Regions from separate parts of the Agrobacterium sp. fls2-241-TYG-188a genome, predicted to be linked through region 1. Evidence: predicted binding sites of a transcription regulator. Region 1 holds the regulator's gene; the other holds the start of a gene.
The links. The regulator HrcA, encoded in region 1, represses chaperone genes, less so after heat shock. The targets are predictions, from matches to a motif close to GTTAGCACTCNCNNNNNGNGAGTGCTAAC.

Region 1 (14,921 bases):
GCTACCATGCCAAATACAACTGCAACCTTGGATAACGTCGCCCTGCCATTGGCGGATTGCGACGATGTCGCCCTGGACTTAAGAGATGCTTGAACGAATGAGCCACCCAGCGCCCGGTTTCCCCATGTCCGGTGGACATGAGAAGGCCTATGCCATGGCGCAGCGCCATTCCCGCCGCGTCAAGAGGCTCAAGGTCATTCTTCCGCTTGGGGCTGCCGTCATCGCGCTCGCCTTCATCGGCGTGTCGCTTGCGCGCACCTGGTTGCCGGATGAGGTTTCGCTGGAAAGCGCAACGGTTGAAAATGGCAAGATCGTCATGGAAAAGCCAGCCCTTGCGGGCCGCAACAACAAGGGCTTCGATTATTCCATGAATGCCGAACGGGCCTTGCAGGACATTGCCAGCCCCAATCTGATGACGCTTGAAAAAGTGATGGCTGCGGTTCCCATGAACGATATCGTCGCTCAGGTGATTGCGCAGGAAGGCATTTTCGACCGGGCGACCAACCGGCTGCAAATGACGGCACCCTTTGACATCAATCTCACCAATGGCATACAAGCGAAGTTCCAGTCTGCAAATGTCGATCTGAAAGCCGGGACGATGGATACGGCCAAACCGGTCTCCATCACCACAAAGGACGGCTCGATTATTGCAGAAAGTATGCACATAGCAGATAATGGCAAAACGATTACATTTTCGGGGCAGGTACGAGCTCGTATAGCTGCATCCACAATTCAGAACGCAGGCAAGTGAGAGCCCGACCCATATGATGCAGATTTCGCGCCCCTATCGTTGCATGAACGCCGTTTACTTCGCTGCTGCGCTTGCCTTGGTCTCCGCAGCGGGCCCCGTTGCCGCCCAGAGCACGACGAGCAGCATGGAGGGCCTGAAGCTTTCCAACGACCAGCCGATCGCGATCGAAAGCGACCAGCTCGAAGTGCGCGATCAGGAACACAAGGCCTATTTCACCGGCAATGTTAAGGTCGTGCAGGGCACGACAACGCTGCAGGCCGGCAAGATGACCGTGCTCTACAAGAGCAAGGGCGATGGCGCGGCGGCCAACTCGTCCATCACCAGCGGCGGTGCGGACATCGATAAGATTTTCGTCGACAACTCCGTGTATCTCAGCTCCGGCACCCAGAAGGCGACGGCCGACAAGGGCGAGTTCGACATGGCGGCGCAGACCTTCATTCTGTCCGGCAAGCAGGTCGTGCTCTCTCAGGAAACCAACGTGTTTACGGGCTGCAAGCTGACGGTGTTCATGGAAACCGGCCAGGCGAAGCTGGAAAGCTGTGGCGGTCCTGTTCGCATCATGCTCGACCCGAAAACACAGAAAAAGCAATAGTCCCGATCCGGTGAAGATTCCCTTGATTTCAAAGCTGTTTGGTGCCGGTTCCCAACCTGCACCGGAGGTCGATAGCGCCTCTGGAGATAAGACCCGTTATGAAGGTACTTTGATCGCCCACGGGCTGACGAAGACCTACAACACGCGCCGTGTTGTCAACGGTGTTTCGCTTGTCGTGCGACGCGGAGAGGCCGTGGGTCTGCTTGGCCCGAACGGTGCTGGCAAGACGACCTGTTTCTACATGATCACGGGCCTCGTTCCGGTCGATTCGGGCAAGATCGCCATCAATGGCAACGATGTGACGAGTATGCCCATGTATCGTCGCTCACGTCTGGGCGTGGGCTATCTGCCGCAGGAAGCATCAATTTTTCGCGGTCTGACGGTGGAAGAGAACATCCGTGCCGTTCTGGAAGTGCATGAGCGCGACGAGAAAAAGCGCAATCGCAAGCTCGATGAACTCCTGGAAGAGTTTCATATTTCCCAGCTTCGCAAGTCGCCTGCCGTGGCCCTTTCGGGCGGCGAACGCAGACGTCTGGAAATTGCCCGCGCTCTGGCCACCGATCCGACATTCATGCTGCTGGACGAACCCTTTGCGGGCGTCGATCCCATTTCGGTCAGCGATATCCAGAATCTGGTGCGCCATCTGACGGCGCGCGGTATCGGCGTGCTGATCACCGACCACAATGTCCGTGAGACACTGGGCCTGATCGACCGCGCCTATATCATCCACGCTGGCGAAGTGCTCACGCATGGCAGAGCGTCCGAAATCGTCGATAACGCCGATGTTCGCAGGCTTTACCTCGGCAACAACTTCAGTCTTTAGTAAGCCAGTTCCAGAAAATCGACGATTTCTGCGGCCCGTGAATGAAGATTCTTCACGGCGGCCCACAGTTGCGCTTGACCAAACTTCAATAAAAAGCAATTTTTGGGCCAAGTCAGACCTTGTCGCTCAAAATTCTTCAAATCTGCTGCGACAGAGGGCTTTATGGGAGTTTAGCGTTCACCATGGCCTTGTCCGCCAGTCTTCAGCTGCGTCAAAGCCAGTCTCTGGTAATGACCCCGCAACTGATGCAGTCCATCCAGCTGCTTCAGATGACGCATGTTGAACTCACGCAATTCATCGCACAAGAGGTTGAGAAGAACCCACTGCTTGAAATTGCGGCAAACGACAGCGATTTGGGCAGCGATCATGACTTCGCCGATGACAGGGCCGACAGCACCGTTTCCATCGAGGACCACGCGTCTGAAACTGCTGGCGACGCTGACGAATGGTACGGAGACCGTGCAGCGAGCCTCAATGAACAGCTCGACACCGGTTTGGAGAATGTCTTTCCGGACGACACGACGCAGCTGAAGGCGGATGCTCCGGAACTTGCGGGGCAATGGAAGTCGATGCCGGGTGCCGAGGCGTCGGAAGGCTACGATCTCGATGATTTCGTCGCCGGAAAGCCAAGCCTGCGCGAACATCTGCTGCAACAGATGCCCTTCACGGTAACACTGCCGCGCGAGCGCATCATTGCCGACGCCCTGCTCGATCACCTCGATGAGACCGGCTATCTGCCGCAGGAAGCGGTACCCGATATCGCAGAGCGGCTGACCATGCAGACCGGCGAAATCGAGGCCATTCTGGCCTGCCTGCAGACCATGGATCCTCCGGGCGTATTTGCCCGGTCGCTTAGCGAGTGCCTGTCCATCCAGCTTGCCCAGAGAGATCGCCTTGACCCTGCGATGCGGGCATTCGTCAATAATCTGGAGCTTCTGGCAAAACGGGATTTCCTGTCGTTGAAGAAGATTTGCGGTGTTGGCGAGGAAGACCTTCTCGACATGCTCTCGGAAATACGCGGCCTCAATCCCCGGCCCGGCGCCGGCTTTGAAACCGGAATGTCCGAAACGATCATACCCGACATCATCGTCCGTCCCTCGAATGAGGGCGGCTGGGCGATTGAGCTGAACCCTGAGACCCTGCCCCGGGTGCTGGTCAACCAGACCTATTTCGCACAGGTCTCCAAGACCAGAACGCGTGAAGGTGAAGACGGCGAATTTATTGCCGAATGCATGCAGACGGCCAACTGGCTGACGCGCAGCCTCGACCAGCGCGCCAAGACGATCATGAAGGTTGCCAGCGAAATCGTGCGCCAGCAGGATGCCTTCCTGCTCCACGGCGTCGACCATTTGCGCCCGCTCAATCTCAGGCAGGTTGCCGATGCGATCAAGATGCACGAGTCAACCGTAAGTCGCGTCACCTCCCGCAAATACATGCTGACACCGCGTGGCCTTTTCGAACTCAAATATTTCTTCAGCGTGTCGATTGGCGCCGTCGAGGGCGGCGACAGTCACTCGGCGGAGGCCGTACGCTACCGCATCAAGGCAATGATCGCCCAGGAAGCGCCGGATGCCGTCCTATCGGATGACGATATCGTTGATATTCTGAAAAAAAATGGCGTCGAACTGGCGCGACGAACCGTCGCAAAATATCGTGAAGCGATGAATATTCCCTCCTCCGTACAGCGACGAAGAGAGAAGAAGGCGCAGGCGAAAATCGCCACTGCGTAACGAAATATTCATATATCTCAAAACGTTAATAATGTTAATTGACTCTTCATGTTGCGGAGGCTAGAAGCTCGCCGCACGGAGAAGAGGGGCCCGTTCAACGAAGAATTGCACGGCTTGTGACGGTGCGACAAAGGAATGAGAGCGAAAGACTCTCGAAACGCTTGGATGAGCGCTTAGGTTGACGTAAGCTGCTACACGCAAATCACTGAAAAAGGAAAATTTCCATGAGTGTGCGTGTATCTGGTAAACATATGGATATCGGCGAATCGTTCCGTCAGAGGATCGAGGACAACATTAGCCTGGCGATTACCAAATACTTTGATGGGGGGTATTCTGGTCAAGTAACGGTCGAGAAATCCGGCGCGCGTTTCGACGCAGACTGCAAGATACATCTCGATACCGGCATTGTCCTGCATGCCGCCGGACAGGCGAATGATCCGCAGGCAAGCTTTGATGCTGCTGCCGCACGCATCGAAAAGCGGCTGCGCAGATACAAGAGAAAATTGAAGGACCATCACAACGGTGCTTCGGCAAATGGCATGATGGAAGAATTTCCATACACGGTCATGGATGCCGTACCTGATGAAGATGAGGAACTGCCTGAAGATTTCGCTCCGACCATCGTGGCGGAGACATCCAAGCAGGTCAAAACGATGACGGTCGCGAGCGCAGTCATGGCGCTGGACATGACGGATGAGCCGGTTTTGCTGTTTCGCAGCCCCGGCAAGGAACTGAATATCGTCTACCGTCGCAACGATGGCAACATCGGCTGGATTGACGCGGCGACGATCAAGAACTGAATAGTCTGAAAAGACACTGGAAGCGCAGCGTCCCGCACGTTGCGCTTCCTGTCTCGACGGCATGAAGGATAAAGAGAATGGCGTTGGCAGATTTGCTGCAACAAGATGCGATTATTCCCGCCCTCAAGGTCAACTCCAAAAAGCAGCTCCTTCAGGAACTGGCGGCGAGGGCCTCCAGAATCACCGGCGTGGCTGAGCGGGAAGTATTCGACGTCATCTTGCAGCGTGAACGGCTCGGTTCGACCGGTGTCGGCCACGGTATCGCCATTCCCCATGGAAAACTCGCCAGCATCGACAAGATCGTCGGCGTGTTCGCCCGTCTTGAAAATGCGGTCGATTTCGAAGCGCTGGACGATCAGCCCGTCGATCTCGTCTTTCTTCTGCTCGCACCCGAGGGTGCCGGTGCTGACCACCTGAAGGCGCTGTCGCGTATTGCCCGCGTTCTTCGCGATCCCGAACTGGTTGCGAAACTGCGCGCCACGGAATCGGACACCGCCATCTACACCTTCCTCAATCAGGAACAGGCCAACGCCGCCTGAGCTTTCCCATCTGAAACGATGAAATCTCGCTGCCCTGACCCGCTGTGCCCGCGCGCAGGGATGCGTTGCAGGCCGCTACGCCTTGCAAGCGCAGGGTTCAGCTGTCTGGGACTTGAGGGATTCGGGGCTTGAGATTTCAGCCTTGGAGAATGCGTGCGGCGAGCGGATTTGAAAACCAGCCCCTGCGAAGACATGGTCCGGGCACGGTCAGCGACACTGCCAAGCGCGGTGTTGCGCGCCGCCCCGGCAGATCCGGGGCGACGGCGGTTGATTTGGGTTAAGCGTCTTTTTCGTTGACGGTGCTTGTGCCCGGCTCTGCAGAGACCGGCGCATCGCCCTTGGGGCCGCCCTTGGCGACACCGACCATTGCCGGGCGCAGAACACGCTCACCAATCGTGAAGCCAGCCTGCACCACCTGCACGACGGTGTTGTTGGGAACGGCGGTATTGGGGATTTCGAACATCGCCTGATGGAAGTTCGGGTCGAACTTCTCTCCTTCTGCGTCGATCTTGCGAACGCCATGGCGCTCGAGCGCAGACAGCATTGCGCGTTCGGTCATGTCCACGCCTTCGATGAGGCCCGAAATACCGGCTTCCGAGTTTGTCTTCAGCTCGGCAGGAATGGCTTCCAGCGCGCGGCGAAGATTATCGGAAACAGCGAGCATGTCGCGGGCGAAGCCTGCGACGGAATAGGCCTTGGCATCCTTGACTTCACGCTCGGTGCGACGGCGCAGATTGTCCATCTCGGCGGCAAGGCGCAGGAATTTGTCGCGCAGATCGGCGTTTTCGGCCTTCAGCACATCAATCGGATCGGGCTCTGCCTGCTCAGGCACGGCGTTTTCTGCCGCTTCCGCTTCGGCCGCCTCGTCTACGACGTCTGCGTCAGGTCCGGCTTTTTTGGTGTCATCGGTCATGACGGTCTCCAGCTTCACATGTGTTCATGGGGTTGCGCCCGATATCGAGCTTTGCCAAGCAAAAATCAAGGCTTGCGAGCAAAACCATCTATTATTGAATGATGTCTTTTCGATATCAGCGTCTTTGGCTGGAAAGACGGGCCATGATCTGGGCCGTGTAATCGACCATCGGCACGATGCGGGAGTAGTTGAGACGCGTTGGCCCGATAACGCCGACAGCGCCCACCACGCGGTTCTCATCGTCCCTGTAGGGCGCAACGATGAGCGATGAGCCTGAAAGCGAAAACAGCTTGTTCTCCGAGCCGATGAAAATTCTGACACCCGAGCCGGTTTCGGCGAGGTTCAGAACCTCGATGAGATTGTCCTTGCGCTCCAGATCATCGAAAAGCAGGCGGACACGATCAATATCCTCCTCGCCGGCCAAGCCTTCCAGCAGATTGGAGCGCCCGCGCACGATGAGACGTCCGAGCTTGCCTTCTTCATTATCCCCTGACCAGACCGCTAGACCGCGAGTGACCAGATCCTGGGCGAGCGTGCTGAGGGCTGACTGCAGCTCCGATTTCTGCTGCAAAAGCTGCGATCTGAGTTCCGGCAACGTTTGGCCCGACAGATGAGCATTGATGAAGTTGGCGGCCTCGGTAAGTTGCGAGGAGGTAATGCCAGCTGGCAGGTCGATGATCCGGTTTTCGACCTGATTGTTATCGCCGACGAGAATGGCGAGGCCCTTGGTCGGCTCCAGACGGATGAATTCGACATGCTTGAGAACGGCATCGCTTTTCGTGGTCAGCACAAGTCCTGCGCCGCGCGACATGCCTGACAACATGCGGCTCGCCTCGGTCAGCAAGCCCTCGATCGGCTGTTCGCGTCCGGAGACGGGGCCAATCTGGCGATCGATGCTCTCGCGCTGCTCTGCGGGTAGATCCCCCACCTGCATGAAAGCGTCCACGAAGAAGCGCAGCCCCGTCTGCGTGGGCAGTCTGCCGGCGCTGATATGGGGCGAGTAGATGAGCCCGAGCTCTTCCAGGTCGCTCATGACATTGCGCACGGAGGCCGGGGAAAGCGACATCGGCAACAGGCGTGAGAGATTGCGCGACCCCAGCGGCTCGCCATTTTCCAGATATCCCTCGACAATGCGCCGAAAGATCTCGCGTGAGCGATCATCCAGCAGCGCACCCGGTTCTTTTCCGATCGGAGGAGAAACGCCCATTCGCCCACTCTTCATTATGTCAGCAACATCGCGAATATAGTCGCTCACGGCCTTAAGTGAAATCGGAAATTCCGCGCAGGGTTATGCTGCAGCCCGCTTTTCCTTTGCAAAAAGGCCGAGGCAGCCTTAGAAGGCGGAAATCAAAATGGAGAAGAACCATATGCGGCCTTCAGGCAGAAAAACCGATCAGATGCGCAAAGTTTCCTTTGAGCGCAATTTCTCCAAGCACGCAGAGGGTTCCTGTCTGGTCAAGTTCGGTGACACGCATGTGCTCGTTACCGCAAGCCTTGAAGAAAAGACGCCACCATGGCTGCGCAACAGCGGCAAGGGCTGGGTCACCGCCGAATATGGCATGCTGCCACGCTCCACCCATGAGCGCATGAAGCGTGAAGCCGCGTCCGGCAAGCAGGGCGGCAGAACCCAGGAAATCCAGCGGCTGATTGGCCGTTCGCTGCGTGCCGTGGTCGATCTGCAGGCGCTCGGCGAGCGCCAGATCAGCATCGACTGCGACGTCATCCAGGCCGATGGCGGCACCCGCACCGCCTCCATCACCGGCGCATGGATTGCCCTTCATGACTGCCTGAAGTGGATGGAAAGCCGCAACATGATCAAGGTGGAGAAGGTCCTGAAAGACCACATCGCCGCCATTTCCTGCGGCATCTTCGCCAGCCAGCCGGTGATCGATCTCGATTATCTCGAGGATTCCTCGGCTGAAACCGATGCGAATTTCGTCATCACCGGCTCCGGCGGCATTGTCGAAATCCAGGGCACGGCGGAAGGCGCCCCCTTCTCGGAAGAGGAATTCCTGACGCTGCTCGGCCTTGCCAAGACCGGCTGCGCAGAACTCGTTGAGATGCAGAAGCAGGCGATCGCCTGATCCGGAGCAAACCACCATGCGCAAACTCGAGACACGCACCATTGTCGTTGCCAGCCACAACAAGGGCAAGATTGCCGAGATTGCCGATCTGATCGGTCCCCTCGGCTTTTCCGCCAAGTCTGCGGCCGAGCTGAATTTCGCAGAACCCGACGAGACCGGCACGACCTTCGAGGAAAATGCCGCGATCAAGGCGCTCGCCTCGGCGAAGGCCTCCGGCCTGCCAGCGCTGTCTGACGATTCCGGTCTGGTCATCGACGCGCTGGACGGCGCGCCCGGTGTCTATACCGCCAATTGGGCAGAGACCGCTGACGGTACGCGCGATTTTGCCATGGCGATGCAGAAGGTTGAAGATGCGCTTCGCGAACGCGGCGCGACCGAACCCTCGGCCCGCACCGCCCGCTTCGTCAGCGTGCTGTGCCTCGCATGGCCGGATGGCCATACGGAATTCTTCCGCGGCGAAATCGAAGGCATGGTTGCATGGCCCCCGCGTGGTGAAAGCGGCTTCGGCTACGACCCCGTCTTCCAGCCGGAGGGCTATGAGACGACATTCGGTGAAATGAGCGCCGAGGAAAAGCACGGCTGGAAGCCCGGCGACCCGCAGGCGCTGTCCCACCGCGCCCGCGCCTTCAAGACATTCGTCGAAACCTGTCTGGACGCATGATGACCGATCTTGGGAGCAGGTTCTCCCCTGCCCCCAATATGACGATTGCGCCCGATACTGGCGATCCCGGTTTCGGCATCTATGTGCATTGGCCCTTCTGCGCGGCCAAATGCCCCTATTGCGATTTCAACAGCCATGTCCGCCACAAGCCGGTGGATCAGGAGCGCTTCGTTGCTGCCTTCCTCAAGGAAATGCAGACCATGCGAAGCTTAAGCGGCGCAAAGGTGGTCACCAGCATCTTCATGGGCGGCGGCACGCCCTCGCTGATGGACCCGCAGACGGTGGGCGCCATTCTGGATGGCATCGCCCGCTTCTGGCATGTGCCAGATGGTATTGAAATCACCATGGAGGCCAACCCGTCCAGCGTGGAGGCAGAGCGTTTTCGCGGCTACCGGGCCGCTGGCGTCAACCGCGTCTCCATGGGCGTGCAGGCGCTGAACGACCGCGACCTGAAATTTCTGGGCCGTCTGCATGATGTGGCGGACGCGCTGAAAGCCATCAGGCTGGCCCGCGAAATCTTCCCGCGCATGTCCTTCGACCTTATCTACGCCCGCCCGAACCAGACCGTCGAGGAGTGGGAAAAGGAACTGGTCGAAGCCATGTCCTATGCCGTCGATCACCTCTCGCTCTACCAGTTGACGATCGAGGAAGGCACGGCCTTTTACGGGCTCCACAAGGCAGGCAAGCTAATCGTGCCGGATGGCGATCAATCCGCTTTGCTCTACGAGGCAACGCAGGAGATTACCGCCCGTAACGGCATGCCAGCCTATGAAGTCTCCAACCACGCCAAGCCCGGTGCTGAAAGCCGCCATAACCTGACCTATTGGCGCTATGGCGATTATGCCGGCATCGGCCCCGGCGCCCATGGTCGCCTGACCAAAGGCGGCGCAAAGCTTGCCACCGCCACCGAGCGCCAGCCCGAGACATGGCTCGATGCGGTCGAGCGCGACGGCCACGGCATTGTGGATCAGGAAATGCTCGGTGTTGAAGAACAGTCCGACGAGTTGCTGCTGATGGGCCTTCGCCTGCGCGAAGGCGTAGACCTAGCCCGCTGGAGCGAGCTCTCCGGCCGCGATCTCGACCCCGACAAGGAAGAATTCCTCCTCCAGCACGGCTTCATCGAGCGCATCGGCAATTCCCGCCTGCGCTGCACCCCTGCGGGGATGCTGATACTCGATTCAGTGGTGGCTGATCTGGCGTGTTGACATGACGTCTACTCCAGCAGCGCGTCTGGCTCTCTCGCTTTTCGCGCATTCTCCGCGCTCTCACGCCGAATAGGCCCTCCGATAGGGCATATATCCTGCACGAAACCGGTAAGGCTATTGGCCAGTGTGTCGGACACCTGCCGGTAATAGACATATTTTCCGCGCTTTTCCGAAGACACCAGGCCCGCATGCTCAAGCAATTGTAAATGCTGCGAGATCGACGGCTTCGACATTTCGAACCGCGCTGCGATATCGCCCGCATTCATCTCGTGATGGGCGACATAGGCGAGGATTTTGCGCCTGACGGGGGAGGCCAAGGCCTCGAAAATCAACTGAATGGACATGGTTCTTTCTACCATTAATCAATTAGACAATCAACTAACTGTTGACAGGATTATAATTAGTTGATTACCTAATTGTAGAAATGAAGGAGATCAGATCATGCAAATTCACTCGCACTGGATTTTCGAAAGCGCCCCGCACCACATCTGGCCGCATTTTCTTCATGCCAAGATGGACAACTCAAAGCCTCTTCTGTTTCGTTTCGGCATTCCCAAGCCGGTCAGCTGCAAGGTTCTGGAAGGTTATGGGGCGACAGGCAACACCCGCCAGTGCACCACGGATCGCGGTACCATTGATCAACGTATTCTCGATTACGTCCCCGATCGGAAGTTGCGCTACCGCATGGTTGGCAGCACTGTGTGGTGCAAGGACTGGATCGGCAATCTGGAAGACGAATTCACACTCGTTCCCATGGGGCCGAACGTGACGCGTGTCGAGCGACGCAGCGAGTTCGTCGCGAAGGGATGGCTGGCACCGGTCAAGCAGCTCGCGCTTTGGATCGCCCTGAAACAAGCGCATCGTTATGCCTCTAAAAACTGGCGCCGGTTGAGCAGCGAAACACAAAGTACGGATCAGACACCGGAGGCCCCGCAATGACCGAGCGCAAAACATCGCAGATCATCGCGCGCGTCATATACCTCGCGGAAATACTGGTTTTCGCTGCACCCTTTTATCTGACCTATGGGCTTCTGGCCGTCATCAGTGCGCCCTATGCTGGATCGCTCATGCTGTTCAGTCCTGTCTGGATCTTCGCTTATCTGGGCGGTGCGAACGGAGATGCAGCGCCTGTCCTCAGCATCGGAGTGATCGTCATCTTGGCCGCAGCGCTGTCCGTAACCGGTTTGATCGCCCTATGGAAGCTGGCAAAACTCTCGCATATCTATCTTTTCAAGGGCGCCTATGCGCTATCGACGCACCGCAGAGATTTCAGGATCGGCTTTTACTGCGGGATCGCGCCGATCATTTTTACCACGACAGTAATGGGGGCCATTGGTGTCAGCGACAGCGGTTGGGCCGGTTTGCCGTTTGCCATTATCGGCGGCGGAACACTTCTGATCCCTGTCACGCATTTGTGGGTTGTCATGCGTAGATATCCCGCCACGTTATCGGCAACGCAGGCTTGTTCAGTTCCGATGTAAATCAGGTCTCGTCGCGGCCCGGTGAGCAGTACCAGACGATCGCCTGTTCGGCCCGGTCGAAGGTGTCTTGAAGACGAAAATCAACGGCAAGAACATCAGGATTAAAACAACCCACCCCCCGTCTGACGTTGAATTGAAATTGGCTCGACAAGCGCATCCGTCCGAAAATCGACAAAGCCAAAGACAATAAAAAATAAAAAACCGGCTGTCGTCTTTTACGAACGGCAGCCGGTCTCTGATCAGTATGGAAGAATTCGTCTTGGCGGTTGGACCACCTTAACGGATATCAAGCGTTGTTTTCGTTGATCAGCCGCTTCAAAAGCTCCACCTCGTGGCCGAGCTTGCTGTCTCCGCCGATCAGTTCTTCGATCTTGCGCACGGCATGAAGGACCGTGGTGTGATCGCGTCCGCCGAAGCGGCGACCGATTTCCGGGAAGGAGCGCGGTGTCAGCATCTTGGCGAGATACATGGCAACCTGGCGCGGCTTGACGATGACGCGGGTGCGGCGGTTGGAGACCAGTTCCTGACGCGAGACATTGTAGTGTCTGGCGACGATGCGCTGGATGTCTTCAATGCGCACGCGCTTGGCTTCGCCGGTACCGACCAGATGTGCCAGAAGCTCGTCCACGCGCTCGACCGAAAGGTTCGGCTCGAAAGAGCGGCGGAAGATCAGCTGGTTGAAGGCGCCTTCCAGTTCACGGCCGCTGGCGGTCACGCTGCGGGCGACGTGAGAGACGATTTCTTCGGGAATGTCGAAGCTCGGATCTTCCTGACGGGCGGCTGCGATACGCTGGGTCAGCATTTCGTAGCGCATTTCATAATCCGGGCCTTCGATTTCGATGGCCATGCCACCCTGAAGGCGCGAACGCACACGCGGATCGAGCGATTCCAGTTCCCAAGGCGCGCGGTCTGCGGCCACCACGACCTGCTTGGCGCTGTCGAGCAGCATGTTGAGCAGGTGGCAGAACTCGTGCTGGATCATCTTGCCCTGCAGGAACTGCATGTCATCGATGACCAGAAGGTCGATATTGCGCAGCGTGTCCTTCAGCGTCAGCGCATCATTGTCACGGATCGCGGTTGCGAAGCGCCACATGAAGTACTCGGCTGTGAGATAGACGACGCGCGGATTGCGCGGGCTGTCGATGGCCGCATTGGCAATGGCCTGCAGAAGATGCGTCTTTCCAAGGCCGACACCCGCATGGATGAAGAGCGGATTGAAACGCACCGCGCCTGCTCCAGCCTCGGCAATCGTCTTTGCAGCGGCAAGCGCCACGCGGTTGGACGAGCCTTCAACGAAGGTATCGAAGGTAAAGCGGCTGTCCAGCGGCGAACCGAAGAACGGACCGGAACCCGAATGGCGTGTGACCGGTGCCGATGGCGACATGCCGGATGGCTGTGCGCTGCTCATCGGCTGCGGCGGAATGAATGGCTTTGCCCGCTGTGCGGCGGTGCTCATGTCAGGCGCCGGCAGCGTACGCTCTTCTACCTGGGCCGGGCGAACCGGACGGCTGGCGGAGCGCACCAGAATTTCCACCTTGAGAACATCTGCATCCTCGCTCTGGATGAGCGTGGTGATGAGATCGATATAGCGATTGTTGATCCACGATTTGAGAAACGTCGTAGGAACCGTAAACCGTACAACGCTTTTGGAAACCGAATGGAGCTTGAGACGTGCAAACCAGCTTGCGTAAACCTCTGGTCCAACCTGTGCCTTCAGCCGCGCGCTAAAACGCTCGAACAGCGCGTCGTGCTTCATATCCTGCTTGTCCCCTGCCGCATCAGTACCAGCTGCATCACATGCCTTTGGCGTGCGGTCCCCGTTTGCCACCGCACCCATCACCAAATTCAATTGCATATTGCCGCCTTTCAAATTGCCAATCATAGCCTGACAGGCAAACGCCCATCAGGGATACCCCTCGTTATTTTTACTTGCGGACACTCCCCTCGAAAGACCTGTCCTCAAGCCATTTGTATCACCGCGAGCCGGTTATCCCATTTCCCTCTACATCATGGAGAGGCCTGCGATTACTCAACATCTACTCCCACAACACAACTTCAACATATGTCGCTCGAAGGCAAAGATCAGCATTTCCGCAACCTTTGAGATTGCGGCCAATCCGGCCCCGATACTTGAAAAAACGAACTCAAACAGAACTCGTCCGCAAGAAGCATGTACCTTCGATACTCAAGGATCGAGATAGCTTGTGGATAGAAATCCTTGCCCCTTGTCGAGATGCATTTAGGCAGGATCGGGGGTGGAGATCAATGGCGATTTTTCTCCAAAAAAGAAGATCGGCCATTGACTCGTTAAGGCCGTTTTGCATCGATTGAATAGGCGTTTGGAGAATCTCTTATGAATCAATGAGATTCATTTTTGCGCTATTTTTAAAGCGGCTTTTCGCAGAAAAATAAAAATTCTCTTGACTCTACTCTCGGCCAACCTTCCGCAGGGGGAGGAAAGGAAATTTTTAGCCACCTTCCCCAAGCAATTGAATTTGTTGGTGTTTTTCCGTCATCGCATTGACGTGGAACTGTCATGCTAGACAATCAATCGTTAACAAGTTGTTAGAAACAGAAAAAGCCCGGTCGAACGACCAGGCTTTTCCAAATAAATTTGCATTCGTCAGATCAGGCGGAAAGTGCCTTCACGCGCTGTGCCAGACGCGACACTTTGCGGGACGCTGTGTTGCCGTGCAGGACGCCGCGGGTGGCTGCGCGCTGGATCTCCGGCTGAGCTGCCTTGAGTGCTTCTGTTGCGACTGCGAGATCGCCCGTTGCGATGGCCTCTTCGACCTTGCGGATGAAACCGCGAACACGCGAACGGCGAGCCTTGTTGACTGCAGTACGGCGAGCGATCTTGCGAGTCGCCTTTTTCGCCGAAGTTGTATTGGCCATGTATGCCTCTCTTCGAATTCAAACCAAAATCCGCAACCACAGGATCAGGTCTTTCGAAGACCTCGCTTTCCAAAAGATGCGGGAGTAATTGGAATAAGCCGGATGGCTTTTCCTAACCGTGGCCGGGCATATAACCTTAAAGCGGGTGGCCGTCAACGCGCATTTTCAGCAAAAACGCTGATATTCCGAATCCTTGGAGCGGGCGGATGGCAAAATAGGTCAGGTCTTTGCCGCCTCCCCGCTTTAGCGATCCATCAGCGATTTGTGAAGACCGGCTTTCTCTTCTCCACAAAAGCCGCCATGCCTTCCTTCTGGTCCTCGGTCGCAAAAAGCGCCTGGAACAGGCGGCGTTCGAACCGCAGACCTTCGCTCAATGAAACCTCGAAGGATCTCTCGACGCTTTCCTTTGCCATCATCACCGAGGCGCGCGACAGCGACGCTATGGTG
Region 2 (14,921 bases), on a different contig from region 1:
AACGCTGACGGAGCGGCCGAAACGGCTTCCCATGTAGCTACCGGAAAAGCCGTGCGAGGTTACAAGCACGAGACCGCCCATGCCACTGGATGCCCCGGCACCCGAGGAGTTGCTGACACCCTTGACGCTGAGCGCAGCCTCTTCTGCGGCAAGAGCCGCTTCACGCAGTTCATCTGCCGAAACTTCGGTCGGATCGAACAATTGCAGATCATCATAGGAAGTCGCCAATCGATCCTTGTCCGCAAGGCAGGCAAAGGGGTCTTCAGGCGAGACCTTGGCCATGGCGACCGCGCGTTCCGCCAGTGTCTTGAGGTCGAAGCCGGGATTGGCCGAAACGCTGGCAACACGCCTGCCAACAAAGACGCGCAGCGAGAAATCATCGCTTTCGGACGATTCCGTGCTTTCGACCTTGCCGAGCCGGACGCCGACAGATTGCGAGCGGGAGCGAACGATGACGGCATCTGCCTCATCTGCACCGGCGCGGCGGGCCAGATCGACCAATTCGCTGGCGCGATCGAGAAGCTTTGAGGAATCAATGGCTGAGGACATGGGGCGAAGCCTTTCGTTGACCTTCATTTATTGCGACGCACACGCCGCATCAAGGCCAAAGGCGCATTTCACCCGTAATTGAGCGAAATGCCTACGGCTCGATACCATGGCCGCGATGGTAAAGCTCCACCTGCATTTCAATCTGCCGCTTGAGTTCGTCTTTCGTCACTTCGGATTCCGCAAGCACTTCATGTGCTTTCCTGAAATCCAGCACCTTGAAACGATTGACCGGGGGCCGCAGAAAGATATGCGGCGGGCGCATTCGCAGTTTCAGCGAAATGACCGACTGCATCATCAGCTGGCTTGCACCAAACAGGCTTTCAAAGCGGCTGGGCATCGTCGTCCCGTCACCTTCGGGCCCTCCCACCACATCCACTGCAATGACGATATCGGCGTCATCGAGCAGATGGTCATAGGGCACCGGATTGAAGATGCCGCCATCGATCATGATGCGATCGTTCATCCGAATGGGCATGAACAGGGCCGGAATGGCAGAAGATGCCGCCAGCGCCTGGCGCAGATCGCCACTTTCGACGATGACTTCGGATTGCGCGTAGTAGTCTGTCGCTGTGACTTTCAGCGGAATGCCCAGATCTTCAAACCTTTTGGGCAGGGCGGATGGCAAAAGCGCATCGAGCACCAGTTCAAGATTGAACTGACCCAGACGAAATCCGAAAGCTGCGTGGCGCATGGAGGCCGGGCCGAGGCTCCAGAGCCGGTTGGCAACGCTGCCCTTCTTGCCCATCAGCTCAAGTGTATATTCCCTGATGTCACGGCCACTCATGCCAGCGGCCATGCCCGCGCCGATGATGGAGCCGATCGAGGAGCCCGCTATTGCCGTGGGGCGAATGCCGAGCTCGTCGAGAGCCTCGACAATGTTGATGTGGCAGATGCCACGTGCGCCACCGCCACCAAGGGCGAGCGCAAAGGATGGGTCGCGGATTTCTCTTGTGGCTTCCTCGCGCTTACGCTTCTTGCCAGAGGCCTTTTTTTTCTTTCCAGCCAAAAGTGCGGCCTCTCCTACATGTCATATGCTTGACCCGCTCTATGAGACAAAGACGACAGGAGAGTGACGCGCGCCGAAAGACGCGCATCATCGAGGGCAAATAATCGTCAGGGCTCGTAGCGATAGAAATGCATCTTGGAGTCGCCGAAGGTGCGGCTTTCCAGCAATTTGAATGCGGGTTCGACGGTAAGCAGCACGTCTGCACGCTCTTCCAGAATGGCAAGCGCGCCGGGCACGAGCCAGCCGCCGTGATGGGCCGCCGCCAAGGCCTTTTCGCCCTGTCCCTGTCCATAGGGCGGATCGGCAAACAGCATATCGAAGGGCTCGATATTGTTGACGCTACCCAGTTTGGTCGCGTCACGACGCAGGATGCGCGCGCGGCCATGCAGGCCCAGAGCATCGATGTTTTCCCACAACAGCCCCCTGCCCTCGACGCCGTTTTCGACAAACAGCGCCACGCGACAGCCGCGCGACAGAGCCTCGAGCCCGACCGCGCCTGTGCCTGCGAAAACATCAAGAACGCGCGTCCCATCCAGGCTTTCGGGATAGGCGTGGCTCAATATGTTGAAGAGGCTTTCCCGTGTCCGGTCTATCGTGGGTCTGATTGTGTTGGATTTCGGAGCGGCCAGTGACCGGCCGCGAAACTCACCGCCTACGATCCGCATTACGCGTCATTCCTCTGCCTCCAGAAGGTTTACCACCTGGACCCTTGCCACCGCTACCGGGACCTTTGCCGCCGGGACCCTTGGAACCACCGGGCCCCTTGCCACCGAACCCGCCCTCAGACCGCTCTGCCCGCGGCTTGCCGAAGCTCGGCTTGCCACCAAAGCCACCTGGCTTGCCGCCAGAAGGGCGGCCTTCGCGAGGCTTGTCACCGAAGGGCTTTGCGCCGCGTGGCTTGTCGCCGAATGGACGCTCTGAACGCGGACGGTCACCATCCTCACGTGGCTTGCGATCACCGAAGGGCCGCTCGCTGCGCGCAGGGCGATCCCCGAAGGACCTCTCCGGGCGAGCCGGACGATCTCCAAATGAGCGTTCTCCAGCATCGCGAGGCTTGCGGTCGCCATAGGGCCGCTCACTACGTTCCCCGCCGCGGGAAGGACGGTCGCCAAAGGGCTTGTCGCCGCGTGGGCGTTCACCCCGGTTGCCTGCGTCGCGTGGCTTGCGGTCACCGAAGGATTTCTCGCCGCGCTCACCCCTGCCGCGACCACGGCTCTCGTCCTGCGCCGGCTTGTCGGCGCGAATCCATTCACCGTCGGAATCCCGGTGCCTGACAATTGCGCGGCGCGCATCCGCCTCTGCCGAAGGCTTCTTGAAGACGCTTTCTGCCTCGGCGCGCACGGACTTGCGCTCCTTGCCGTCACGCGTGGGACGCGCGCCTGGTGCCATCCACACATTGGCTGTGCGGTTGCTGCCCATGGGCGGGCGCTTTGGACGGTCGTCGTCACGATCCTCATCGCGACCCTTTGCGAAAGGCTTTCCGGGACGCTTTGCATCCGGTTTGCCCTGCGCACGGTCACGCGGGTTGTCGCGCTTTTCTGCAAAATTGCCGCCGCGCGGGTTCTGCTCGGCATCACCACGCTTTGTCCATTCGGATTTGACGGGACGCTGAACCGGGGCCTCGTCTTCCTCGACAACGGCATCATAGATCGGCGCATCAAAATTGGCACCGGCAGCCTCGATGAGGCGGGGGCCAAGCTGATCGCGCAGCATGCGGCCACGCACTTCCACCACCTGGCTCTCCGGCAGGTCACCCAGCTGGAACGGTCCGTAGGAGATGCGAATGAGGCGGTTCACTTCCAGACCCAGCGCACCAAGCACATTCTTGATCTCACGGTTCTTGCCTTCGCGAAGACCCATGGTGATCCAGACATTGTGGCCCTGCGTGCGGTCAAGCGTGGCGTCGATTGCGCCGTAGAGAACACCGTCTACCGCGATGCCCTCCTTGAGCTTGTCCAACGCGGCCTGATCGACCTCGCCATGGGCGCGCACGCGGTAACGGCGCAGCCAGCCAGTGGTCGGCAGTTCAAGAACGCGCGAGAGGCCGCCGTCATTGGTCAGCAGCAGCAGGCCTTCGGTGTTGATATCGAGACGACCGATGGAAAGAACGCGCGGAAGCTCCTTCGGAAGATTGTCGAAAACTGTCGGACGCCCTTCCGGGTCGGAATTGGTCGTCACCAGACCGGCTGGCTTGTGGTACAGCCACAGGCGCGTACGCTCCGCACCACGGATCGGCTGGCCATCAACCTCGATCTTGTCATCCAGGGTGGCATTGACGACAGGGCTGTCCAGCTTGACGCCGTTCAGCGACACGCGCCCTTCCATGATCATCCGTTCCACATCGCGGCGCGAAGCCACGCCTGCGCGCGCCATGATCTTGGAAATCCGCTCCGGCTTGCTCGGCGCCGTCTCGCTCACGACAGTCTCGGCCTTGGCTGTAAATGGCTTCTTGTCGCGCGCCGTATCCGGTGTCGCCGAAGGCTTCGGCTTCCTGTCACGGTCGAATGTTTTGCCGCCAGCGCGCTTCGGCTTGTCTTTGAATGTCATTTGTTGTTTGCCTGTTGTTTGCCGTGTCCTATCAGGTCGCGCGGCACTGGTTAAGAGGAAATTGCACGGACAATGGCGGAAACGACGCATTTCATGGACCTTGCGCTTGAAGAAGCGCAAAGAGCAGGCCAAAGGGACGAGGTCCCCATTGGTGCCGTGCTGGTACTGGATGGCCGCATTGTCGCCAGCGCCGGCAACCGCACACGCGAATTGAACGACGTCACAGCCCACGCCGAAATCCTTGCCATCCGCATGGCCTGCGAGGAACTGGGCAGAGAGCGACTGAGCGGCGCAGACCTTTATGTGACCCTTGAACCCTGCACCATGTGCGCCACGGCCATCTCCTTCGCCCGCATCAGGCGCCTCTATTATGGCGCCAACGACCCCAAGGGCGGTGCGGTGGAAAGCGGCGTGCGCTTTTTCAACCAGCCGACATGCCACCACGCTCCAGAGGTCTATTCAGGCATGGCAGAGGTGGAAAGTGCGCGGATTTTGCGCGGATTCTTTCAGGGCAAGCGTGGAGAGTGAAAGGCGCAAAATGCCCCTCTTTCGTCATACCGGGCTTGACCCGGTATCCAGCGGAGCCGCGTCTGGGGCGATAAAGAGTCTTTTGCGATCAAAAGACTTTATCGCACCGGACCCCGCATCAAGTGCGAGGTGACAGAGTTCGAAGCGACGTTTTGCAACGCCCCTACCCTCCAAAGGCGGAAGATGCGAACTCCTAATCCTTACTGGAAGGGGTTCCACCAGCTCTTGCCGGTGCCAGCCATGGCGGCGTTCTTCTTGCGCTCTTTTTCCTTCTTGGATTCCGGCGTACCGAGATCGGCCAGCTCTTCCTGCGGAACGCTGCGATATTCAAGCGGCGGGTCTGTCAGGAACTTGCGCTGATTGCTGTTGACGATGGAGCCGCCCTGCGCATCGGCCTTGGCCTTGCGGAATGCTTCCCACTTCTGGCTTTCGGTCATCTGGCCGTTTGTGCCGTTGCCGGCCAGCAGTGGCGAGCGATAATTCGGATTGTCACGGTTTGCGTCGGCTTCCTTGCGCAGACGCTCGCGCGCTTCTTCCGGCGTCTCAGGCCATTGCGGATTGGTTTCCCGGTTGGCAAGGCTCTGTTGCGGCTGCGTCAGCTGCTCGGCACGGGCCTGGGCAGGAACGACGAGACTGGGGCGCGGGTTATACTTCACGCTGCGCTTGTCCTGATTGCCGGTAATGGACGTGGCGTTGCCAAGGTCGTCAACCAGCTGTTCGGCGGACGACTTGCCCGTTCCGTAGGTCGGGCTGGTGCAGGCGCTCAGTGCAAGGCAAACAGATACCGCGCCAAGAACGGTGCCGTATATGCGAAAACTCTGCGTCATGCTCATGGAAACCCTTCCGCCCCGAAGCGCCTTCATGTCCTTCCGGACATTCACAGGGCGCTCTTTATCCTAATTCCCGTCGCCGCGCATTCTAAAAAATCGAAGTGATTTTCAGATCCATGCTTTAGCTTTCCTGACGACTGGGTAGCCCCCATTGCTGCTAAAATCCGGCCAATTTCAGGCAGGTTTACCGGATGAACGCTTAAAGTGCAATTCATCCGGCCATTTTCTTAAGCGCCGACGCCAAGTTCGCGCAACGCGGCGGCATCTCGCGCCGATACGTCGGGGAACGCAGGATCGGAGCCCACATCCGTGGTGATGCGCCAGGAACGGGCACATTTCTGTCCCTCGGCCAGCTTCTGCTCGACCGACACCTTCTGGACGTCACCGAGGCGGAAGGCATCTGCAGGACCTTCGCCAGCAACGACAGAGATGGCCGAGGTTATGCAGATTTCCGCGAAGTCCTCACCCTCAAGTGCAGCCAGCAGTTCCGGGTCGGCAACATGCACGACCGGGGCTGCTTCCAGCGAAGAACCGATACGCTTTTCGCGCCGCTCAACTTCCAGAGCGCCGGTCACAACGGTGCGCACCTTGCGGATCTTCTCCCAACGTGCGGCCACTGCTTCATTCTGCCACTCGGAAGGAATGGCGGGGAACTGCACGAGATGGACCGATTCCGCATCCGCATAACGGGACAACCATGCTTCTTCCGTGGTGAAGGGCAGCATGGGGGCGAGCCAGGTGACGAGGCAATCGAAGAGCTTCGAGATGACGCAAAGCGATGCCCGGCGCTTGAGCGACGAGGGAGCGTCGCAATAGAGCGCGTCCTTTCGGATATCGAAGTAGAAGGCCGACAGCTCGACATTGGCGAAATCGATCAGCGCGCGGGTGATCTTCTTGAAGTCGAACGCGTCGTAACCGTCGCGCACGACCTTATCCAGTTCGGACAGGCGGTGCAGCACCAGCTTTTCCAGCTCCGGCAGATCGGCATAGGAGATCTCTTCGCCCTTGTCATGCGCCAGCGTGCCCAGCATCCAGCGGATGGTGTTGCGCAGCTTGCGATAGGCATCGATATTGGTCTGGATGATGGCCTTGCCCAGACGCTGGTCTTCCCAGTAATCCGTTGTCATGACCCACAGGCGCAGAATATCAGCGCCGGATTCCTTCATCACGTCCTGCGGTGCCACGACGTTGCCGAGCGACTTGGACTGCTTGCGGCCCTGCTCGTCCATGGTGAAGCCATGGGTGACGACGGCCTTGTAAGGCGCACGGCCACGCGTCGCGCAGCTTTCCAGAAGCGACGAGTGGAACCAGCCGCGATGCTGGTCAGAGCCTTCCAGATAGACATCGGCTGGCCATTTCAGGTCAGGGCGATCTTCCAGCGTGAAGGTGTGCGTTGAGCCAGAGTCGAACCAGACATCGAGGATATCACGGACCTGATGCCACTTGGCGTGGTCATGGTCCGCACCCAGAAAACGCTCCTTGGCACCTGGCGCAAACCACGCATCGGCACCCTCGACCTCGAAGGCCTCCAGAATGCGGGCGTTGACGGCATCATCGACCAGCACTTCGCCCTTCTCATCGGCAAAGACGGCAATCGGCACGCCCCAGGCGCGCTGACGCGACAGCACCCAGTCCGGGCGGTTCTCGATCATGGCGCGCAGACGGTTCTGGCCAGCGGCAGGCACGAAACGCGTGTCGTCGATGGCCGACAGAGACCGCGAGCGCAGCGTCGTGCCGTCACCCAGTTCCTTGTCCATATAGACGAACCATTGCGGCGTGTTACGGAAGATGATGGGCTTCTTGGAGCGCCAGCTGTGCGGATAGCTGTGCTTCAGACGGCCACGGGCAAAGAGGTTGTTGGCCGCAATCAGCGCCTTGATGACACGCTCATTGGCATCACCCTTCTTGCCATTGTCGTCCATCACGCGGGCAGCACCTCCTTCGGCGGATGGGCCGAAACCGGGGGCATCTTCCGTGTAGAAACCGTCATCGCCAACCGGGAACGGGATCTTGGTCGAGATGCCACGATCTTCCAGCGCGCGCAGATTGGAGGTCCATGCATCAAAGTCTTCGCGACCGTGGCTTGGGGCGGTGTGCACGAAGCCGGTACCGGCATCATCGGTAACGTGATCGCCATCGAGCAACGGAACCTTGAAGTCATAGCCGAGTGACGCCAGCGGATGGGCACAGGTGATCGCGCCCAGTTCCTCTGCCGTAACAGGACGGACCAGCTTGAAGGTCAGTTTTGCCTTCTTCGCGGCTTCATCGGCCAGCTTCGTTGCGAAGATCAGCTTTTCGCCCGGCTGCGGGCCAAAGTCGTTCTCTGCCGCCTCCACTTCGAACAGACCGTAAGGGAAGCGCGAGGAGAAGGAGATGGCGCGGTTGCCGGGGATGGTCCAGGGCGTTGTCGTCCAGATGACGACCGACTGACCTTGAAGATCAGCGGCACCTTCAACCACCGGGAACTTCACCCAGATCATGTCGCTCTCGACATCCGCATATTCGACCTCGGCCTCAGCCAGAGCCGTGCGCTCGACAACCGACCACATGACGGGCTTGGAGCCGCGATAGAGCTGGCCGCTCTTGGCGATCTTCAGAAGTTCGCCAGCGATGCGGGCTTCCGCATGGAAGTTCATGGTCGTGTAGGGATTGTCGAAATCGCCTTCGATGCCGAGACGCTTGAACTCTTCCGACTGGACCTTGATCCAACCGGCGGCGAACTCGCGGCATTCCTTGCGGAATTCGTTGATTTCCACCTCGTCCTTGTTCTTGCCCTTGGCGCGGTAGGCTTCCTCGATCTTCCACTCGATGGGAAGGCCATGGCAATCCCAGCCGGGAACGTAGTTGGCGTCAAAGCCGCGCATCTGGAACGAGCGGGTGATGACGTCTTTGAGGATCTTGTTCAGCGCGTGGCCGATATGGATGTTGCCGTTGGCGTAAGGAGGGCCATCATGCAGCACGAATTTTTCGCGGCCAGCGGCAGAAGCGCGCAGCTTCTTGTAGAGCCCCATCTGCTGCCAGCGCTTCACCGTTTCCGGCTCTTTCTGCGGCAGGCCGGCGCGCATGGGAAAATCCGTCTGCGGCAGGTAGAGCGTGGTGGAATAGTCAATTGTCTGTGCGGTGTCGTTCATAACCGTGCCGTTCGTTGCGGGGCCCTGAAAGGTCGCGCCCGTGTCTTTGATTCAAGAAGTGCGATAACGGAAAGCGCTTCGACAAGCGCCAAAATCCCGGACCTTCCGGCTGTCACAGCGCGGGGAAGGCCGGGCCAATAATTCGGGATATCTTCATCGACCGATACTGGTGCATAATGCCGTTCTTTAAGGTGTTTCGCGCCGTTTGAAAAGCGAATAGATGACGCGCTGCGTTCCCGCCGTCTCAGAAAGCGATTTTGCTGTCCAGCGCGCCGAGCGGTGTGACGCCTGACAGAAGCGCCCTGGCCTCTTCCTCATCGCGCTTGATCTGTGCCACCAGCGCGTCCAGCCCGTCAAACTTCAGCTCGTCGCGCAGATGGCCGAAGAACGAGACCGAGCAGGTTTCGCCATAGAGGTCACCGGAGAAATCGAACAGATAGGTCTCCAGAAGGGCTGCCCCATCCTCCGTGACAGTCGGGCGGTAGCCAAAGCTTGCCACGCCATCATGCAGCGAACCATCCGGTCGGCGAAAGCGCACGGCATAGATGCCCGGCTTCAAATCCGTCTCCGGCGGCAATGCCATGTTGGCGGTGGGATAACCCAGTGTGCGGCCAAGCCTTTGCCCACCGATCACCTCTGCCTCGACCGTATATCGATAGCCCAGAAGACCCGCCGCGCCCGCGACATCGCCCTGGCTCAGGAGATCACGAATACGGCTGGACGATATGATCTCGGTACCCTCATCGCGGAAGGAATCGATCAGGACGACATCAAAACCGTGTTTCTTACCCGCCGCCATCAGATAGGCCGGGCCACCCTCGCGGCCCTTGCCGAAGTGGAAATCGACACCCGTGACCACGGCGCTGGCGCCAAGCCAGTCCACCAGAACGGATTTGACGAAATCTTCCGCCGATCGCTGCGAGAAATCCCTGTCGAACGGATATTCGATGACGGAATTGAAACCCTCGGCTTCCAGCACACGCGCCTTGATGGACGCGGGCGTAATTCTGAAGACCGGCATTTCCGGGCGGAATACGGTGCGCGGATGCGGCTCGAACGTCAGCACCAATGCGGGCACATCGCGGGCAGCTGCCAGTTCCAGCGCATGATCCAGCACGGCGCGATGGCCGCGATGCACACCATCGAAGTTGCCAATTGCGACCACGCCACCGCGCAGTTGCGGTGGCAGCGGCTCTTTTTTCTCGTTGCGATGAAAGACAGTCATTTCCGCAGGATCCCTGAACAGCCCGATCACGCCAGACGTGGCATCCACCAACCGGGGGCAGCGCCCTCTTTCTGCAGATAGTCCTTCAGAAGCGTTTCGTCGATCTCACCGTTCAACGCATAGTCCGCGGCATGGATGCCACCGGCGATGTAAAGAAGCTCAAGCCCGGCATTGATGGCGCCCTTCACGTCCGTCGGCATCCCATCGCCGATGGCCAGAACGCGGTCCTTGGAAAATTCGCCATGCACCTCTCTGGCTGCCGACAGGCAGGCCTCATAGATCGGCGAATGCGGCTTGCCTGCGATACGAACCTCCCCGCCCAGTTGCTCATAATATGCGGCCATGGCACCGGCACAGGGAATGATGCGCTCGCCGCGCTCCACCACCAGGTCGGGGTTGGCGCAGATCATCGGCACGGAACGGGCGACGAAACTCTTGAGCATGTCGGTATAGTCTTCCGGCGTTTCGGTCTCATCATCAAAGAAACCGGTACAGACGACAGCTGTCGCCTCTTCCTGCGACACGACTTCGACGTCGAGACCGTCCAGCAGCGGCATGTCGCGCTCGGGACCGAGCAGAAACACCTTTTTCGGTCCTTGCGAAATCAGTTCGCGCGTCACATCGCCGGAGGTGATGATGCGGTCATAGGCGGTGTCCGGAACGCCCAGCGCCCGCAACTGCGGAATGACGCCCGGAGCAGGACGCGGGGAATTGGTGATGAGCACCACCGTCAAGCCCGCCTTGCGTGCCGCTTCCAGCGCAATTGCAGCATCCGGAAAAGCGCTGACGCCGTTGTGCAGCACACCCCAGACATCCGAGAGAACGACGTCGAACCAGTCCGTGATTTCGCCAAGGGTGGAGATGCGTTGCGCCATGAGATGCTTCCAAGCTTCAAGAATTCATGGCGTGACATTGCAAACCGGCACGCCGATTACAAGCAAAAAAGCTGGCCCGCAAAGGCGGCCCGCCTCCGGCGAATTCGCGTTTTTGCATCGCAGCATGTTGCGAACGCACCTCTGGCGTGTTTTTATAGGGGTGGGGCTGGCTTACTCAATCGAGGAGCCATCGATGAAGAGGATAGATCAGCTCGAGGGTCTTCGCGGTCTTCTGGCCGCATGGGTTGTTCTGGTTCACCTGCTACCGGCAGCCGGTATCGACCCGGACAGCATGGGTGCGCTGAAACCCCTGATCAACGAAAAAATCCGCGTCCAGATATTCTGCATCATGAGCGGTTTTGTCATCTTCGTGATGATGTCATCGCTGTCTGAAGATTACTCGACCTACATAGCCCGGCGCATCAAACGCATCTATCCGGTCTATATATTTGCCTTCTTCCTTTCCATTGGCTTTGCATGGATAGCCTATCAGGCGCTGCACACGGCAGACTTCGGAAGTGTGCGCAATGCCGGTCGCATCGCCATTCTGGACCGCAGCTTCGAAAACTGGGAAATGAATACGCTTGCCCATATGACAATGTTGCACGGGATCATTCCCGATAGCTGGCTGCCGCTGGGCGCCTATGCCTTTCTGGGTCAGGCGTGGAATATTTCCACGGAGTTCCAGTTTTATCTGATTGCCCCGCTCGCCTTCTGGTGCCTCCACCATTCCAGCAATCTGATGCGCGTGGGTTTTCTGGCGGCCGCCGTCTTGGGCGTCTGGTATTTCCGTCACTGGCCGAATGGGGCAATCCTTGCCAATTACGCCATTTATTTCGCGACAGGCATCGCCAGCTACTACCTCTGGAAGATGCGCTGGGACGACCAGCCGTTCATGTCGCCGCCCCTCGTGTTGCCGCTGGCCGCCGTGGTCGGGTATTTCGATCTCGCCATTGGTGCCTGGATCTTCGTTTTCACCAGCGCCATCATGGTGCGGGACAAGGGCCGCAAGAAGGGTTTCGTGGCACTGTTTCTGGAGCATCCCGTCATGATGTTCCTCGGCACGGTCTCCTATTCGCTCTATCTGCTGCACATGATCCCGCTCTATGGCTGGATGTATGTGCTGAACGATCAGGGCCTCAGCCAGGGCACCTACTTCGCCATGCTGGCGGCGCTGACTTTCGCCACGGCCATTCCCTTTGCCTACCTCGCGCATAAATATGTCGAGCGGCCGTTCTACAAGTCGAAGAGCCACCGCGCCCCTTCATTGGCAACAGCGAATGCCACCGCGGGACCGGTTGTTGAAACGAAATAGCGCAGCGAATGACGTGCCGTCGGGCTCACCAGCGGCACATCACATCAGCCAAAGCCGAAGGACGCCGCCTGCAATGCCGAGCGCCAGCACCGGCACCATTCCGACCTTCCAGCGCATCAGCATCAGCAGGGACAGCACCAGCAATCCGGTCGCGAAGGGATCGAGCGTCGTCCAGACCGGCCAGGACATGCCCGGGCCGAAGCTCGGCACAACGGCGATGCGTTTGACCTCGCCAAACAGCACATGCAGTCCAAACCAGAGGGAGAGATTGAGAATGACGCCGACGACCGCAGCCGTGATGGCTGAAAGCGCTGACGAGAGGGCACGGTTGTTGCGCAGCTTTTCGACATAGGGCGCGCCGAGAAAGATGAAGATAAAGCTCGGCACGAAGGTCGCCCAGGCCGTTATCGTCGCACCCAGCACACCCGCGACCATAGGGTCGAGCCATTCCGCATGGCGGAAACCTGCCAGGAAACCGATATAGGGCAGCACCAGCACGAGGGGCCCAGGTGTGGCTTCAGCCAGCGCCAGGCCGTCCAGCATTTCGCCGGCGGTCAGCCATCCATGGGTTTCCACCGCTACCTGCGCGACATAGGCCAGCACGGCATAAGCCCCGCCAAAGGTGACGACCGCCATGCGCGAGAAGAAGCCTTGCAAATTCGCCAATGTCTCCGGCGCGGAGGAAAGGAAGATCAGCGCCAGCGGGATTTGCCAGATGACCAGCCCCAGCACGAGACCCCTTACGCGCGACAGGAGCGTGACGGATGTCGTTTCCGCATCCGTTTCACCTATTTCCACAGCGGCATGACGCGCCCGCAGAAAGCCGATCAGACCCGCTGCAAAAATCACCAGCGGAAAAGGCAGGCCGAAGACGAAGAGCGCGATGAAGGCAGCAGCGGCGATGCCTGCCAGAAAGCGGCTGACCAGTGCGCGCTTCGCCACCCTGATCAATGCCTCGATGACAATGGCCAGCACGCAGGCTTTCAAACCAAACAGCAGGCCCGGCAGCCAGTGCGTATCCTGATAGAGGCAATAGGCCGCGGCAAGAGCGACGATGGTCAGGAAGCCCGGCAGAATGAAGAGCGTTCCGGCGATGATGCCGCCACGGACGCCATGCATCAGCCAGCCGATGTAAGTGGCAAGCTGCTGCGCCTCCGGCCCCGGCAGCAACATGCAATAGTTGAGTGCGTGCATGAAGCGGGCTTCCGATACCCAGCGCTTCTCATCCACGACAATACGATGCATCATGCCGATCTGCCCTGCCGGCCCGCCGAAGCTTAAGCAACCAATGCGGGCAAAGACGGCGGTGAGCTCTGTGAGCGAGGGCCGGACGGTCGGGGAAGGGTCTGCAATATCTGTCATGAAACCCTGATAACCATTTTCCATGAAATTTTTCCGACAGGGCGTTCTTGACTCGCCAATGCTGCACCCCTATCTCTGCCTCGCTAGCACTCTCCAATGAGGAGTGCTAACAATTATCACGCGGACCTGATGGTCCGTTAAGTCATTTGATCGAGGGATTAGACAATGACAAGCACTACTTTCCGCCCGCTCCATGACCGCGTCGTTGTTCGTCGCGTTGAGTCTGAAGCCAAGACCAAGGGCGGCATCATCATTCCTGATACCGCCAAGGAAAAGCCACAGGAAGGCGAAATCGTCGCTGTCGGCACCGGCGCTCGCGATGATAGCGGCAAGCTCGTTCCTCTGGACGTCAAGGCTGGCGACCGCGTTCTGTTTGGCAAGTGGTCCGGCACCGAAGTCAAGCTCGACGGCGAAGACCTTCTGATCATGAAGGAATCCGACATCATGGGCGTTATCGGCTGATTTTAGCCGGTTCTTCTCAATCCTTACATGACAACCAATGGGCCGTGAGCCCGGGAGTTTTCTACAATGGCAGCTAAAGAAATCAAATTCGGCCGCACAGCGCGCGAAAAGATGCTTCGTGGCGTCGACGTTCTCGCAGACGCAGTGAAGGTCACGCTCGGTCCTAAGGGCCGTAACGTCATCATCGACAAGTCCTTCGGCGCACCGCGCATCACCAAGGACGGCGTTTCTGTCGCCAAGGAAATCGAACTCGAAGACAAGTTCGAAAACATGGGCGCACAGATGGTCCGCGAAGTTGCTTCGAAGACCAACGACATCGCCGGTGACGGCACCACCACTGCGACCGTTCTTGCACAGGCCATCGTTCGCGAAGGCAACAAGGCTGTTGCAGCCGGCATGAACCCAATGGACCTCAAGCGCGGTATCGACCTCGCTGTTTCCGAAGTTGTGAAGGACCTTCAGGCCAAGGCCAAGAAGATCTCCACATCTGAAGAAGTTGCACAGGTCGGCACGATCTCTGCAAACGGCGACAAGCAGGTCGGTCTCGACATTGCTGAAGCCATGCAGAAGGTTGGCAACGAAGGCGTTATCACCGTCGAAGAAGCCAAGACCGCTGAAACCGAACTCGAAGTCGTTGAAGGCATGCAGTTCGACCGCGGCTACCTGTCGCCTTACTTCGTCACCAACCCTGAAAAGATGGTTGCTGACCTCGAAGACGCATATGTTCTTCTCCACGAGAAGAAGCTTTCGAACCTGCAGGCCATGCTGCCTGTTCTCGAAGCAGTCGTTCAGACCGGCAAGCCACTCGTCATCATCGCTGAAGACGTTGAAGGCGAAGCTCTTGCGACGCTGGTCGTCAACAAGCTGCGTGGCGGCCTGAAGATTGCTGCTGTCAAGGCTCCTGGCTTCGGCGATCGCCGCAAGGCCATGCTCGAAGACATCGCGATCCTGACCGGCGGTACCGTTATCTCCGAAGACATCGGCATCAAGCTCGAAAACGTCACGCTCGACATGCTCGGCAAGGCGAAGAAGGTTTCGATCTCCAAGGAAAACACCACCATCGTTGATGGTGCTGGCCAGAAGACCGACAT

Region 2: a site for HrcA is predicted at 13,451-13,479, ahead of groES (co-chaperone GroES). Genes of this name have one in related genera too.

Annotation. Positions count from the first base shown of each region.
Region 1 covers NZ_JARVRD010000009.1:81,572-96,492, reverse strand. Annotated here, with positions in the region: gene lptC (LPS export ABC transporter periplasmic protein LptC) at 86-751, shown strand; gene QRN85_RS22260 (LptA/OstA family protein) at 765-1,343, shown strand; gene lptB (LPS export ABC transporter ATP-binding protein) at 1,369-2,166, shown strand; gene rpoN (RNA polymerase factor sigma-54) at 2,349-3,896, shown strand; gene hpf (ribosome hibernation-promoting factor, HPF/YfiA family) at 4,121-4,696, shown strand; gene ptsN (PTS IIA-like nitrogen regulatory protein PtsN) at 4,774-5,235, shown strand; gene grpE (nucleotide exchange factor GrpE) at 5,513-6,148, opposite strand; gene hrcA (heat-inducible transcriptional repressor HrcA) at 6,264-7,355, opposite strand; gene rph (ribonuclease PH) at 7,516-8,232, shown strand; gene rdgB (RdgB/HAM1 family non-canonical purine NTP pyrophosphatase) at 8,249-8,893, shown strand; gene hemW (radical SAM family heme chaperone HemW) at 8,893-10,098, shown strand; gene QRN85_RS22210 (metalloregulator ArsR/SmtB family transcription factor) at 10,107-10,442, opposite strand; gene QRN85_RS22205 (SRPBCC family protein) at 10,540-11,037, shown strand; gene QRN85_RS22200 (hypothetical protein) at 11,034-11,579, shown strand; gene dnaA (chromosomal replication initiator protein DnaA) at 11,866-13,335, opposite strand; gene rpsT (30S ribosomal protein S20) at 14,208-14,474, opposite strand; gene QRN85_RS22185 (enoyl-CoA hydratase) at 14,729-14,921, opposite strand, start outside.
Region 2 covers NZ_JARVRD010000002.1:276,676-291,596, reverse strand. Annotated here, with positions in the region: gene QRN85_RS08155 (TldD/PmbA family protein) at 1-549, opposite strand, end outside; gene QRN85_RS08150 (patatin-like phospholipase family protein) at 641-1,492, opposite strand; gene rsmD (16S rRNA (guanine(966)-N(2))-methyltransferase RsmD) at 1,663-2,220, opposite strand; gene QRN85_RS08140 (pseudouridine synthase) at 2,201-4,102, opposite strand; gene QRN85_RS08135 (nucleoside deaminase) at 4,175-4,630, shown strand; gene QRN85_RS08130 (hypothetical protein) at 4,831-5,457, opposite strand; gene ileS (isoleucine--tRNA ligase) at 5,688-8,591, opposite strand; gene QRN85_RS08120 (bifunctional riboflavin kinase/FAD synthetase) at 8,836-9,816, opposite strand; gene QRN85_RS08115 (TIGR01459 family HAD-type hydrolase) at 9,843-10,691, opposite strand; gene QRN85_RS08110 (acyltransferase family protein) at 10,885-12,006, shown strand; gene chrA (chromate efflux transporter) at 12,046-13,392, opposite strand; gene groES (co-chaperone GroES) at 13,534-13,830, shown strand; gene groL (chaperonin GroEL) at 13,897-14,921, shown strand, end outside.